3 regions of the Vibrio navarrensis genome follow, and region 3 is predicted to be linked to each of the others. Evidence: riboswitches for the same ligand, from Rfam matches in the RefSeq annotation. Region 3 holds a riboswitch; each other region holds the start of a gene.
The links. A riboswitch is a leader RNA that binds a small molecule or an ion and turns the genes downstream of it on or off. The one in region 3 is predicted to bind thiamine pyrophosphate.
Positions count from the first base shown of each region.

Region 1: linked by a shared signal. The riboswitch ahead of thiB (thiamine ABC transporter substrate binding subunit) and the one ahead of thiC (phosphomethylpyrimidine synthase ThiC) in region 3 are both predicted to bind thiamine pyrophosphate.
Region 2: linked by a shared signal. The riboswitch ahead of thiD (bifunctional hydroxymethylpyrimidine kinase/phosphomethylpyrimidine kinase) and the one ahead of thiC (phosphomethylpyrimidine synthase ThiC) in region 3 are both predicted to bind thiamine pyrophosphate.

Region 1 is NZ_CP065217.1:3,148,906-3,153,479, forward strand. It holds gene thiP (thiamine/thiamine pyrophosphate ABC transporter permease ThiP) at 1-620, opposite strand, end outside; gene thiB (thiamine ABC transporter substrate binding subunit) at 630-1,622, opposite strand; TPP riboswitch at 1,701-1,821, opposite strand; gene I3X05_RS14840 (flavin prenyltransferase UbiX) at 1,851-2,489, opposite strand; gene mpl (UDP-N-acetylmuramate:L-alanyl-gamma-D-glutamyl-meso-diaminopimelate ligase) at 2,537-3,898, opposite strand; gene fbp (class 1 fructose-bisphosphatase) at 4,227-4,574, shown strand, end outside.
Region 2 is NZ_CP065218.1:1,059,754-1,064,327, forward strand. It holds gene I3X05_RS21415 (TetR/AcrR family transcriptional regulator) at 207-650, shown strand; gene I3X05_RS21420 (phosphatase PAP2 family protein) at 1,014-1,739, opposite strand; gene thiD (bifunctional hydroxymethylpyrimidine kinase/phosphomethylpyrimidine kinase) at 1,862-2,701, opposite strand; TPP riboswitch at 2,797-2,898, opposite strand; gene trmY (tRNA (pseudouridine(54)-N(1))-methyltransferase TrmY) at 2,936-3,538, opposite strand; gene I3X05_RS21435 (DUF3087 family protein) at 3,737-4,261, shown strand.
Region 3 is NZ_CP065217.1:3,461,899-3,466,472, reverse strand. It holds partial or broken gene I3X05_RS16425 (IS630 family transposase) at 1-748, opposite strand, end outside; gene I3X05_RS16420 (IS630 family transposase) at 898-1,386, opposite strand; gene crcB (fluoride efflux transporter CrcB) at 1,599-1,979, shown strand; TPP riboswitch at 2,052-2,150, shown strand; gene thiC (phosphomethylpyrimidine synthase ThiC) at 2,304-4,241, shown strand; gene I3X05_RS16405 (thiamine phosphate synthase) at 4,244-4,574, shown strand, end outside.

The DNA.
Region 1 (4,574 bases), 310 kb from region 3:
ATCACAGTAGCGAAACTGGTAAAACAGAGCATAAACACCAAGCCACCGACATGCGGCAGTTGTTGACGCAGCCTTGGCCATTCAACAAAGCGAAATTTATCCCAAGGTGACATACCGAGGTGAGCCGCCAGTTTATGCTGCTCTGCCGGGATCGATTCCAGCGCTTGTAGCAGCAAACGGGCCGCATACGGCAGATTGAAAAACACGTGGGCAAGCAAAATGCCACTCAAACCGTAGATGGAAAACGAGTTCAAGTAGCCCGCTTGTTGCAACAGATTCACCAGCCAACCACTGTTGCCATAAATCGCCAAAAGGCCAAACACCCCGACCAACACCGGTAAAACCAGCGTTGAGGCAAACAGCTTCAACAGCAGAGCGCGGCCAGGAAAACGTCGTTTGGCCAACGCATGCGCCACCGGGATCGCCAAACTGACGCTCAGCAGCATCGACAAAAAAGCCTGCCAAAAACTGAACTGGGTGACATGACGATAGTAAGGATCGCGCCAGATGACGCTCACATCCAGCGAGGGCGCCGTAGAAAGGAGCGCTGCCAGCGCAGCAATAACAAAGGTCGCGATCATCACCGCGACCCCAATGCCCGCTTTAGGTACAGAATTCAACGGGCAGCCTTAAAACGTCAGCGCGCTTTGCCACTCGCGGATCCAAGGCTTGCGCATTTCGGCCACCTTTTCAGGTGTGAAGCTGAGTGATTTCACCGGCACAGTTAAGGTGTCAAAGCCCTCAGGCAGTGTTACGTCGGTGACCGGATACATCCAGTTGCCCGTTGGCATCGCCGCTTGGAAGTCGTCACTTAAAATAAAACGCATAAACTCATCGGCCAGTTGCTGTTTTTGGCTGCTTTTCACTTTCGCGGCCACTTCCACTTGCATGTAATGCCCTTCAGAAAAGCCCGCCGCCGCGTATTTCGCGTCATTTTCCGCAATCAGGTGATAGGCCGGAGAGGTGGTGTATGAGAGCACCATATCCGACTCACCCTTGAGGAACATCGAGTAAGCTTCCGACCAGCCCTTAGTGACCGTCACGGTCTTTTTCGCCAGTTGCTGCCATGCTTCGCTGGCGCTATCGCCGTAAACGGATTTGATCCACAGCAGCAAACCTTGTCCTGGAGTTGAGGTGCGCGGATCTTGGTAGATCACTTTGAGATCGCTGCGCTGCTCCACCAACTCTTTTAAACTTTTCGGCGGATTGGCCAGCGTTTCTTTGTTGTAGATAAAAGCAAAGTAGCCGTAATCGTAAGGGACAAACGTCGTGTCAGACCACCCCTTTGGCAGCGTAACTACACGGGTATCGACCTGATGTTCTGCCAGCAAACCCGTTGCTTTGGCTTCAGCCATCAAGTTGTTGTCCAACCCGAGCACCACATCCGCTTTGCTGTTCTTGCCTTCAAGACGCAGACGGTTAAGGATCGACACGCCATCATCCAGCGCAACAAAGTTGACGTCACAGCCACATTTCGCTTCGAACGCTTTTTCGATCGTCGGGCCCGGGCCCCAATCGGCGGCAAAAGAGTCGTAAGTGTAAACAGTGAGGGTGTTATCGGCAGCCAAAGCGGGGGCAGAAGTGACCATCGCTAGGGCAATCAGGTTAAGAGTGGTTTTCACGGCTCGCTCTCCATTTGCGTTGCATGACATGAGTGGAGCGGCACAGGTTTGAGGTCGGTTTTAATCTTCCATTACGAATTAAATTCCTGACTCAATTCCTACGCCAGCATTATCTGGTTCAGGTATACGGGTCCCAGGCGATGGCCTGATCTCAGCTTCTGCGACAAAAATACGCAGATGAGCTCCCCGATGAGTGAGGCGGATTGTAATGCGAAACGTTCGCTTTGGCTATACGTGCTCGTCACGCGGACGGTTATCGTACCCCCAGCGCGGCACTAAACCTTGCTCGACGCCAAGATGGTCAAGAATACGCGCGACCATAAAGTCGACAAGGTCCTCAATACGTTGCGGTTGATGGTAGAACCCCGGTGCCGCGGGCATGATGGTCACGCCAAGCTGCGATAACTTGTGCATGTTTTCCAGATGCAAAGTGGAAAACGGTGTTTCACGCACCACGAGGATCAATTGACCACGCTCTTTCAGCACCACATCGGCGGCGCGCTCAATTAAATTATCCGACATGCCGTGCGCTATCGCCGCAACACTGCCCGCAGAGCAAGGGCACACCACCATCTGCTTTGGCGCTGCGGAGCCGGAAGCAACGGGCGAGAACCAATCGTCCTTACCGCACACCACCAGCTTCTCGGCCGAGCAGCCAAGGTAGTTCACCAGCGCGCTTTGCGCGGCTTGTGGATTGGCGGGCAACTTCAGCCCCTGCTCGGTGGCTAGCACCACACGCGCGGCGGAGGAAATCAGCAGGTAAACCTGATAATCTGCCGCGAGCAGGCATTCAAGCAAGCGTAAACCATACGGCGCACCAGAGGCCCCCGTAAACGCCAGTGTGATTGTTTTTTGTTTTTCAGTCATTGTCATTTCAGTTGGCACGATTTCAGTTAGCACGATTATGGGCCGAGTCAGTCAGACGCCTTGTCCAGTGCCGCCAGCAACTTGCCATGAATGCCGTCAAAACCGCCGTTACTCATCACCAAGATTTGCACCTCAGATTTCGCACGACTGGCAATTTGCGCAACAAATTCATCCATATTGTCACTGGTAAACGCAGGCTGGTGACATTGTGCCGCCACGGCCTCGACCGACCAATCCAAGCCCGGCGGTTGGAATAAAAACACTTCATCGGCATAGGCTAACGAAGCAGCAAGCGTCTCTTTATGCACGCCACGTTTCATCGTTGCAGAGCGCGGCTCCAAAACCGCAAAGATCGGTTTGTCGCCCACCTTATTACGTAAACCACCGAGAGTCAGTTCAATCGCGGTGGGATGATGAGCGAAATCATCATAAACGGCCACCCCATTGACTTCGCCTTTGAGCTCTAAACGGCGCTTGGTATTGATAAATTGGCCGAGTGCCTGACAGGCAAGATCGGGCGTCACTCCGACATGGCGCGCCGCCGCAATCGCCATCAGCGCATTGTCGACGTTGTGATCGCCCACCAAATCCCACTTCACTTCGCCCACGCATTCACCTTGGAAGAAGACCGCAAAGTGAGAGCCATCTTTGACTCGCTTTTCCGCTTGCCACTGACCATCAGCGCCAGAAAACTCCTGCTCGCTCCAGCAGCCACGTTGCAAAACGTCCGCCAAAGCCGCATCTTGCTGGGGAGCAAGAATGCGTCCGTTGCCCGGAACCGTGCGCACCAGATGGTGGAATTGCCGCTTAATCGCTTCCAGATCATCAAAAATATCCGCATGATCGAACTCAAGATTATTCATGATCAAGGTGCGTGGATGGTAATGGACGAACTTAGAACGCTTGTCGAAAAAAGCACTGTCATATTCATCAGCTTCCACAACAAAAAACATGCTGTCTCCCAAACGCGCCGAGACACCGAAGTTGCCGAGTACACCTCCGACCAAAAATCCCGGCTGATAGCCGCATGCGTCTAAAATCCACGCCAGCATGCTTGCAGTGGTGGTCTTGCCATGCGTGCCTGACACCGCCAACACCCAACGATCGTGCAGCAAGAACTCCTGCAACCACTGCGGCCCAGAGGTATAACGCAAATTGTGGTTAAGCACGTACTCAACACACGGATTGCCACGGCTCATGGCATTGCCAATCACCACCAGATCAGGAGCAGGATTTAACTGAGAAGGTTCAAAACCCTCTATAATTTCAATACCTTGAGATTCCAAAAGCGTACTCATTGGTGGGTAAACGTTGGCGTCTGATCCCGTCACCTTATGGCCTAACTGCCGGGCCAAAATCGCGGCGCCGCCCATAAAAGTGCCACAGATCCCTAAGATATGAATATGCATGTTGCTCGTCCTGCTCTATGAAATTTTTGCCCCTCCCATTATCGCGATAACGCTCGGAAAAGCGAGGGCGATCGTCTGGCTTCTGCTCGGCGGCGCAAAATTCCGCCACTCCGTTGCGCTTTTTTTGTGCAACATCGCCACGACTTCCCGCCTAAGTTGATGTAATTTCTTCGCTAATAGTCGACAAGCAAATTGAGATCTCGGTCGGTTAGTTCATTACCATTAATAAGATCTAAACCTTACACTTACCGCGAGCGCAAACGATAACATCCATAAGAGATGCTCGCTCACTACCCCCGATTAATTCAGAGAAGTTTAAGGAAATAACATGTCTGGAATGCGCACCCTTGGCGAGTTCATTGTTGAGAAACAAGCGGACTTCCCCCACGCTAGCGGTGATCTGTCATCTCTTTTGTCGTCCATTCGTCTGGCGGCGAAAATCGTCAACCGTGAAATCAACAAAGCGGGTCTGGTTGATATCACTGGTTCTGTCGGTACGGAAAACGTGCAGGGCGAAGCTCAACAAAAGCTCGACGTTTACGCCAATGAGAAATTCAAATCTGCGTTAGAAGCTCGCGACCAAGTGTGTGGTGTCGCCAGCGAAGAAGAAGATGAAGCGGTCGCGTTTAACAAAGAGTTAAACAAGAATGCCAAATACGTTGTGTTGATGGATCCG
Region 2 (4,574 bases), on a different replicon from region 3:
CAAAATAAAGGATAGAATCCTTTAAATTCACTCTCTCTAAATGTTCAAATTATGATATTTTATCCAAAAGTTAGGCTCGTATAATGATACATTTCGCATGTTTATTGTGCGTCATACGTATTGTTGATAAAAATAATAGCGGATTTTTCGTAAGCCGTTGTTTGTATATTTAGTTGGGCGAGACAGCCGAGTAGTAGGAGGGCGTTATGCCAAGAGTGAGTCGTGCGGTGGCACAGCAAACACGACAAAACATTATCGATACTTCATTTAAAATCCTCCTGCTGGAAGGTTATGAAAACCTGACGTTTACCCATATCGCAGAGAAAACGGGTATCAGTCGTTCCGGGGTGAATGGCCACTTCAAAAGAAAAGAAGATCTCTTGGAAGAGCTGAAACCAAAGGCCGTTGAGCTGGTGATTCAGTCGCTGGAGTTCTCTTCTCCAGAGGATTTTTATCGCTCTTGGGTGAAGGCGGTGAGAGAAGACAGAATGTTTCGCAATCTTATCCAAAACGTTGGAGAGATCATTTGTACAGAAAAAGGCCGAACCCGACTTACACGTTTAATTCAAGGTGACGCAGAAGAGGTCGAAAGAGTGGTTTACATGGCAATTGGCTATGCCGTGGTCAATATTTCCTGCTCAATTTGTTGATTGAATAGAAGCTCATATCCTAGTACCGCTGGAAAAGAAAAAGTGCGAATTAATAGTCATAAATCCATCAACAAATAACGGATGGTACGTTTTATTTCTTTCATTTCCTTTGACTCACGTTATAATGGCGCCGTCTAAGTGAGTTGGTCCTCACAGACAACACTTTCTATGCTTTGGTTGTATAACCAGCTTAGCTTAAATGGCTTTTGGTCGTTTGGTTGTCCTACTTTTGCCAAACGACCTTCTTTTTAGCTTTATTTTGAACGCCATTCATTTGCCCCTTCCGTTTAAGATGACATTGAAAATAGAACGCCTTCACCAATGGAAGGCGTGACGGTATCTGCCTCGCACCTTATTGTTTCGCTAACCGCGTTTCCATTGGCTGACAATAGGTAAATGATTGGGCAGTAGGGTAAACACGATTGCCACAAAAGCCCAAGAACCGAACAGGTCTAATGGGCGATGCATCCCCAACCACAATCGGCTATAGGCAACGCTGCTCGCCCATACCAGTAACAATATTAACGCGCCGTATCGCTTTGCAGATAAAAAGGCTGCCCCAAAGAAAGCAACGCAAATCGCCGCGAAGAGGGTATGTCCGGAAGGAAAAGAATAGTCCTTCTCACCTTGCCAATGTTGGCTTCGCCACGGGCTGACATTCTGTGATACGGCTGAAATGGCCTGCACTTTTTCCGCTTCATCCAGACGATAAAAATCTGCAGGAGAGTCAATGATCTGCTCAGCGGCCAGCAACTCGCTATAAGGACGAGGGCTCTCCGTTGCCAGCTTTAAGCCGCTTTTACTTGCAAAACCTATGATGAGTAACAGGCCAAGCTGCAAAAATTTCTGTAATACGCCTCGCCTAAATGTGCGAATTGAGAGCGCCCAAATGCACAGAATGATCAGCGTGATGAAAAAGCCCTGAATGCCCGCTGAGTAAGTTAAAAGTGTCAATAGGCGTCCTTCAAACGAGGCGACCGGAGAAAAGAGAGAGGCAGGGTAGTAAAGCCAAGTGATGACGCCAAGGCAAAGTGCGTAGCAAAAAAGGGTGATAAGCCCAGCCAGTTTGAAATTGAGTGCACGGTCCACGAACAGTTTCCGCCGTTAATAAAAAGCGGCATTGTATGCCAAGGCAAGCAGCAGAAATATCAGGGCAAAGTTAATTTGCGTGCTCACTCTGTTACCAGCTAACCGTTCGGCGAAAGTTTGTGTCAGCGCACGTGCATATGTCCCGCAAAGAAATGGTTCACTGGCCCTCTTCCTTGGCCGACAGATAACTCGTCGGCATGACTAATGGCCTGAGAGATGTACTGTTTGGCGAGAAAAACCGCTTTGTGCATCCGGTGGCCTTGCGCTAAATAAGAGGCAATAGCCGAAGAGAGGGTACAACCCGTACCGTGTGTGTTGCGTGTCGGGTGACGCGTCGAACGGATTAGTTCTGCCATATCGCCTTCAATCAGCAGATCGCTGCTGTATTCTTCCTGCTCCAAATGGCCCCCCTTAAGCAACACGGCTTTAGCGTGTAGAATACGTAACTCATCAAGTGTCTGCATTAAGCCGTTTTCGTTTTCGGGTTGAGGCTGTTGGGTTAAAGCGGCATATTCGGGAAGGTTCGGTGTAATGATACTGGCCAGAGGGATTAAGCTTTCCTTGAGCGTGTTGATGGCTTCCGGTGCAAGAAGCAGATCGCCACTGGTAGAGACCATTACGGGGTCCAACACAACAAACGGTGGACGATATTGGCGAATTTTGCTGGCGACAAGACGGATAATGTCGGCGTCTGCCAACATACCAATTTTTACCGCTCTGACGTTTAAATCGCTGAACACCGCATCCAACTGGGATGCAATATGCTCAAGTGGGATGGGCAGAACGGCGAATACCCCTTGAGTATTTTGCGAGGTAATAGCCGTAATCACAGAGCAGGCGTAACTGCCAGTGGCGGAGATGGTCTTAATATCAGCTTGAATGCCCGCGCCGCCTCCGCTGTCTGAGCCAGCGATAGTGAGAACAATAGGGATGTGAGATTGAGAGTCTTGTGAGAATAGCATCTTGCTTCCTATGACAAGACGTACAGGAACTGCGTATTCAACAAGCTGCCGCCGTGCGATTGGGGGAAACTTTTGTCCTTAACCACAACAAACGGGTGAACACGCATATAGTTCCCTACGTCAGTATTAACTGCATCAGGTTCAACGGGTCTCGCTTTGCGATCTCAGCCTAACTAAAGGCTCCCCGACTATATCTGCGACATCATAGCAGCAAAAAGGCCTGCTGCAAGTCACTCACAATGACTCGCGTAGATCCAACTCGTTCTGGATCAAGGTGACACACTGGGAAGCAAACAGCATCTTAGGGCCAAGACTGATTTTTTGCGTACCTAAGCGTTTTAAGCTGTTGAAAGTCTTCTTCGGCATCGGAATGTGATCGGTGAGCAAAAAGCAGGGATTTGGCGCAAAATCAATGTCGCGAACAAATTCGCCCTTTTTGTCCAACATATAAAGCTGGTGGTTTTCCGCAAGCTCTTGAATAAGGCGCTCAAAACTGATGGTTCGAACCGTCACACCTGGTTCCACATTGCGGCACTCTTCTTTGGCCATTCCTTGAGAAGCGTCTAATGAGCGAGCAACCACATTCAGTAAAGTGGCTTCATTAAAACCGTTGATATTAGTGACATCATTTGACTGAATCGTGATGGTTCGAGAATAGTCCTGGGTACTCTCTAGCACTAAATACACCGTCACATCCTCACGGTGCGATTGAGCAACAAACATGGTGTTCATCAAAGTATGTGCCAAAATTTCAGTGTGCGCTTCCTGACCAACGCCTTCCAGTAAGGCTTTACTGTTAGTTGGGGCGGCACGGGCGCGTAAAACAAAAGAGCGCATAAAGGAAACCTCGAATGAGCAGTAAATTGAATGGGCGGAGTATATACCCAAGTCAGACTGAGGCGCGAGCCCAAACAAAAAGCCTCTATAAAAGAAGAAATGGACAAAGTGCGAATTTGATTACAAAACCTTGATTGAGTTAGCGGGTGTGATCGAGCAGCATAGGGGCCTTGTCTTACTGCTTTAATAGAATGAAACATGAAAATTGAATCTATCAACAAACCGCTCTACCGCAGAAAAGCTAATATCGTCATTGTTGGCTTTGTGGTGCTTTTCGCACTCTCGTCACTGGCATTCGGTAGCTTACTGATTGCATTGTTTGGTAACCAGACAGTCGTCGAACAAGAGTCGACGGGCAATTTCCACTGGAACTTGATCGGTGTCCTTCTCGCACTTTTGACCTCGGTATCGTTACTCAATCAAGTGAAAGGACATCTTTTCTTCAAAGAAGTCGTTTACGTTTGGCAAATGAAACAATTGCACAATCGCATTTTCCGTAAGCTGAAACAGATAACGTCGGCAGCAGAGCAAGAAGATCTGCAAGCATATACGATTTTAAAATTCTATTATCAAAGCCAAAAACAGATCTTTGAGTTAGACAACAATACGCTGACTTTGGACAGCGTCATGCGTGAGCTAGAGAAAATAGAAGATTGGGAGCGAAAACAGGGTGTGAGGATCAAGACTGGCGAGATAGACGAGGCGTGGTTAAACCAGTTTTAATCTACAGATAGCTACTTATTATTAACAACTGCGTATGCAAAACGAGCAGTTGGGTGAGATTTGTTCATCTAAACCAATTTTTGAAGGTTTTTGCAAAAAATGGGTTGCCAAGAAAATTTCTCTGCCTATAATGCGCATCCACTGACACGGCAGACGCCACAAGGCTTCAGCAGTGCAGTAAAAGGGTAAAGCTTCTAAAAAAAGAAATTTGAAAAAGTGTTTGACTCTTCAAGTTAACTCGCTAGAATGCACCTCCGCTTCGAGAGAAAAGCTTCTCAAAAAGCAAGCTCTTTAACAATATAAACCTATCAAT
Region 3 (4,574 bases):
CAGTGATTGCCGATATTTGCTTTAAATGCTCGATCATGATCTCTTTATTAACCCAAGGAACGACCATCGCTTCGCCAATTCCTCTCGCGGGACAGACAGAACCAAACAGATACGCATATTCAAATTGTTGTTGCTTCACGGCTCGGGGGCGTGTTCCTTTCTCTGCCCATAACCGTGTTGTCGTGTTTTGTTGCCCAAATCTGGCTTCATCTTGAAACCAGACATCAACATGCTCTAGAGCGATATGTCCTGGGATCTTCAGGATCGTTTCAATTTTGAATTTTTTTTAAAATCGTCTTGGACTTCTTGAGATTGCTTGGGGTGTTTTGAGCGGGAAGTTATCCATGACAAGCCCATGTGGTCGAGCAGGTAATAGATAGAGTCAGGGTGGTAGTGCTGGCCAAATTCTTTCACGATATAAGCGTGGATGTCGGCCCCAGTCAGTCGTCCGCCTTGTGTATCATTGGCTTTATCTTTTATGTATTGGCTCAACTGCTCTCTTTGCTCAGAAGTTAAGAAGGGGGGGTCGTCCCGTTCTTGGCTTTTCCTTCAGCCCTTCTAATCCTTCTTCAAGAAAAGTGTGAACCCACTTATTAACACTGGTTCGGCTCACCATAAGAAACTTGGCGATTTGGGTGCGAGAGTGTCCCTCTTTGAAATGAGCGAGGGCCAGCAATCTCATTTTCATCTGAATAGATTTCTGCTGGCTTGCGAGCTTTTTAAAGTCGATATTATTGAGACTGTCCATAGCGAATAAGTTTTATCGTTGAATGGCCTCAATTAGATCATATTTTTACTTAGATTGGTATAACCGTGTCGTCGTGTTTTGTTGCCCAAATCTGGCTTCATCTTGAAACCAGACATCCACATGCTCTAAAGCGATATGTCCTGGGATCTTCAGGATCGTTTCAATTTTGAATTTTTTTTAAAATCGTCTTGGACTTCTTGAGATTGCTTGGGGTGTTTTGAGCGGGAAGTTATCCATGACAAGCCCATGTGCTCGAGCAGGTAATAGATAGAGTCAGGGTGGTAGTGCTGGCCAAATTCTTTCACGATATAAGCGTGGATGTCGGCCCCAGTCAGTCGTCCGCCTTGTGTATCATTGGCTTTATCTTTTATGTATTGGCTCAACTGCTCTCTTTGCTCAGAAGTTAAGAAGGGGGGTCGTCCCGTTCTTGGCTTTTCCTTCAGCCCTTGTAATCCTTCTTCAAGAAAAGTGTGAACCCACTTATTAACACTGGTTCGGCTCACCATAAGAAACTTGGCGATTTGGGTGCGAGAGTGTCCCTCTTTGAAATGAGCAAGAGCCAGTAATCTCATTTTCATTTGAATGGATTTTTGCTGGCTAGCGAGTTTTTTGAAGTTGATATTATTAAGGTTATCCATGGCGAATAAGCTCTATCGTTGAATGGCCTTAATTAGATCATGTTTTTTCTTAGATTGGCATAAGATTGATTTAGATAGCGTAAAGTGACTCCTGTAACCTTTTGTTTCTGCATAGCATCAAGCATAGATTTCCGCTGGGAACGGGGGTTTTAAACTCGCTATTTTGACTGTGGTGGTTACAATATCGTCGCATTCAAATTGTGAGGTTCGTTATGGGGCAACTGGCTATATTGGGGTTTATCGCTTTAGGGGGGGCTTTTGGTGCCTGCTCTCGTTATCTGGTGTCTGAGCTCTGTGTTTTATTACTTGGGCGCGGTTTTCCCTATGGAACCTTGACTGTGAACGTTGTCGGGTCATTTGTGATGGGGCTTTTGATCGCTGCATTCGAAAGCGAAATGCTCGCGACTGAACCTTGGCGGCAAGTTATCGGTTTGGGCTTTCTTGGTGCCTTGACGACCTTTTCGACGTTCTCCATGGACAACGTGCTGCTGATGCAGCAGGGTGCTTTCCTTAAGATGGGGTTGAATATTCTGCTCAATGTTACTCTAAGTGTTGGCGCTGCATGGCTTGGATTTCAGCTCTTAAAGCAGTGATGTTCAAATCTAATTTTCCAACAAATTTTTTACAGGTCGGCTTGGTTTAACCAAGTCGATTGCTTATAATCGTTTCACTTGTCGGAGTGCCATAAGGCTGAGACCGTTTATTCGGGATCCGTTGAACCTGATCAGGTTAAAACCTGCGAAGGGAACAAGAGAAGATTTTGGTAGCTAAATTCTACTAGTGTCTTATCAAAGTTCGAATTTTGCGCGCAGAGCCATCTGCAATTTGTGTATGTTCGATCCCTCTTGTCGCATCTTTCCGCCAAGCATTTTCATCCGTCACCTTTTTATCTTGCATAACAAGAAAGGAAAAATGCTATGTCGAATCGCAAGCAAGCGAGACTGGAAGCCAAACAGTTCATTGATACTCTTTCAGTACAAGCGTACCCCAATTCCAACAAAATTTATGTCGAAGGTTCTCGGCCTGATATTCGAGTGCCAATGCGTGAAATATCGCTGGCGGATAGCCTTATCGGTGGTTCAAAAGATGCCCCTATTTTGGCGCCCAATGAGCCGATTAGAGTCTACGATACGTCTGGCGTTTATACCGATCCACAGCACACTATTGACCTCTATAGCGGTTTGCCCAAGCTAAGAGAGGGCTGGATTGCCGAACGTGGTGACACTGAAGTTCTCGATGAAGTGAGCTCGACCTACACCAAACAGCGTTTAGACGACGAGACGTTGGACGAGTTACGTTACGGCAATTTACCGCGTATTCGTTGTGCCAAAACGGGGTATTGTGTTACGCAATTGCATTACGCACGTAAGGGCATTATCACGCCCGAGATGGAATTCATTGCGCTGCGTGAGAATATGGGCAGAGCACAATATTGCGATGAGGTATTAACTCAGCAGCATTCCGGGCAGAGTTTTGGAGCCAATCTTCCTAAGGAAATTACCGCAGAATTTGTCCGCCGAGAAGTGGCAGAAGGACGTGCGATTATCCCTTCCAATATCAATCACCCTGAGTCTGAGCCAATGATCATTGGCCGTAACTTCCTGGTCAAAGTGAACGCTAACATTGGCAACTCTTCAGTCACATCTTCAATTGAAGAAGAAGTGGAAAAGCTGGTTTGGGCAACGCGCTGGGGTGGCGATACCGTCATGGATCTCTCTACAGGACGTAACATTCACGAAACTCGCGAGTGGATCCTGCGCAATAGCCCAGTGCCAATTGGTACAGTCCCTATGTACCAAGCTTTAGAGAAGGTAAATGGTATTGCGGAAAATCTAAACTGGGAAGTGATGCGCGATACACTGATTGAACAGGCAGAGCAGGGCGTTGATTATTTCACTATCCATGCCGGCCTATTGTTGCGTTATATTCCGATGACGGCGAAGCGTGTGACCGGGATTGTCTCTCGTGGCGGCTCCATCATTGCCAAGTGGTGTCTGGCACACCATCAAGAGAGTTTTTTGTATACCCACTTCCGGGAAATCTGCGAGATTTGTGCGATATATGATGTAGCGCTTTCTTTGGGGGATGGCCTGCGTCCCGGCTCCGTTGCGGATGCGAACGATGAAGCGCAGTTTGCTGAGCTAAGAACGCTGGGAGAATTGACTAAGATTGCTTGGGAATACGACGTTCAGGTGATTATCGAAGGCCCTGGGCATGTGCCGATGCACATGATCAAAGAGAACATGGACGAACAGCTTAAGCATTGTCATGAAGCGCCGTTTTATACCCTTGGCCCGTTAACCACGGATATTGCCCCCGGTTATGACCACATCACCTCTGGGATTGGCGCGGCGATGATAGGTTGGTATGGCTGCGCGATGCTTTGTTATGTAACGCCAAAAGAACATCTTGGGCTGCCCAATAAAGAAGATGTGCAAACAGGGCTAATTACCTACAAACTGGCCGCGCATGCTGCGGACTTAGCTAAGGGTCATCCGGGAGCTCAAGTGCGTGACAACGCGTTATCAAAAGCCCGTTTTGAGTTCCGCTGGCAAGACCAATTCAATCTGTCGCTCGATCCGGATACTGCTCGTGCTTATCACGATGAAACGCTACCACAAGAATCGGGCAAGGTTGCCCATTTCTGTTCTATGTGTGGACCCAAATTCTGTTCGATGAAAATCTCTCAAGAAGTCCGTGAGTACGCCAAGGACTTACAAACGGCTGAAGGTGAAGCGATTGAAATTAAGCTGATTGACGATCCACTGGAAGGAATGCGACAAAAATCGGCAGAGTTTAAAGCCTCTGGCTCAGAGCTCTATCACCCTGCTGCCATGGCCAATGTGGAGGAATAAGCATGAAACTGCTGATCCCATCCGATATCATCGAAGTGACCGGAGATATTCAGCAGTGTTTGCTTTTGGCAGAACAGCAAGGCTTTGCCATTGAGCATATCGAGTTGGGTATTAGCCCGACTCGGACATTGCAACTGATTTCTAACGAAGAACATTTCGTTGTTGCCACCGATCTGTTGGATAAAGACCAAATTCAAACCACTGAGTATCACTGCTGTTTGTGTTATTTGTCGGCAGCGTCGATAGAGTCTTTTACGATGGATTCGCGTAAGGTCTTTATTCATCTCAACGACTCCAATGGCGATAAGTACGATGTTTGGACGAATCCTCTCA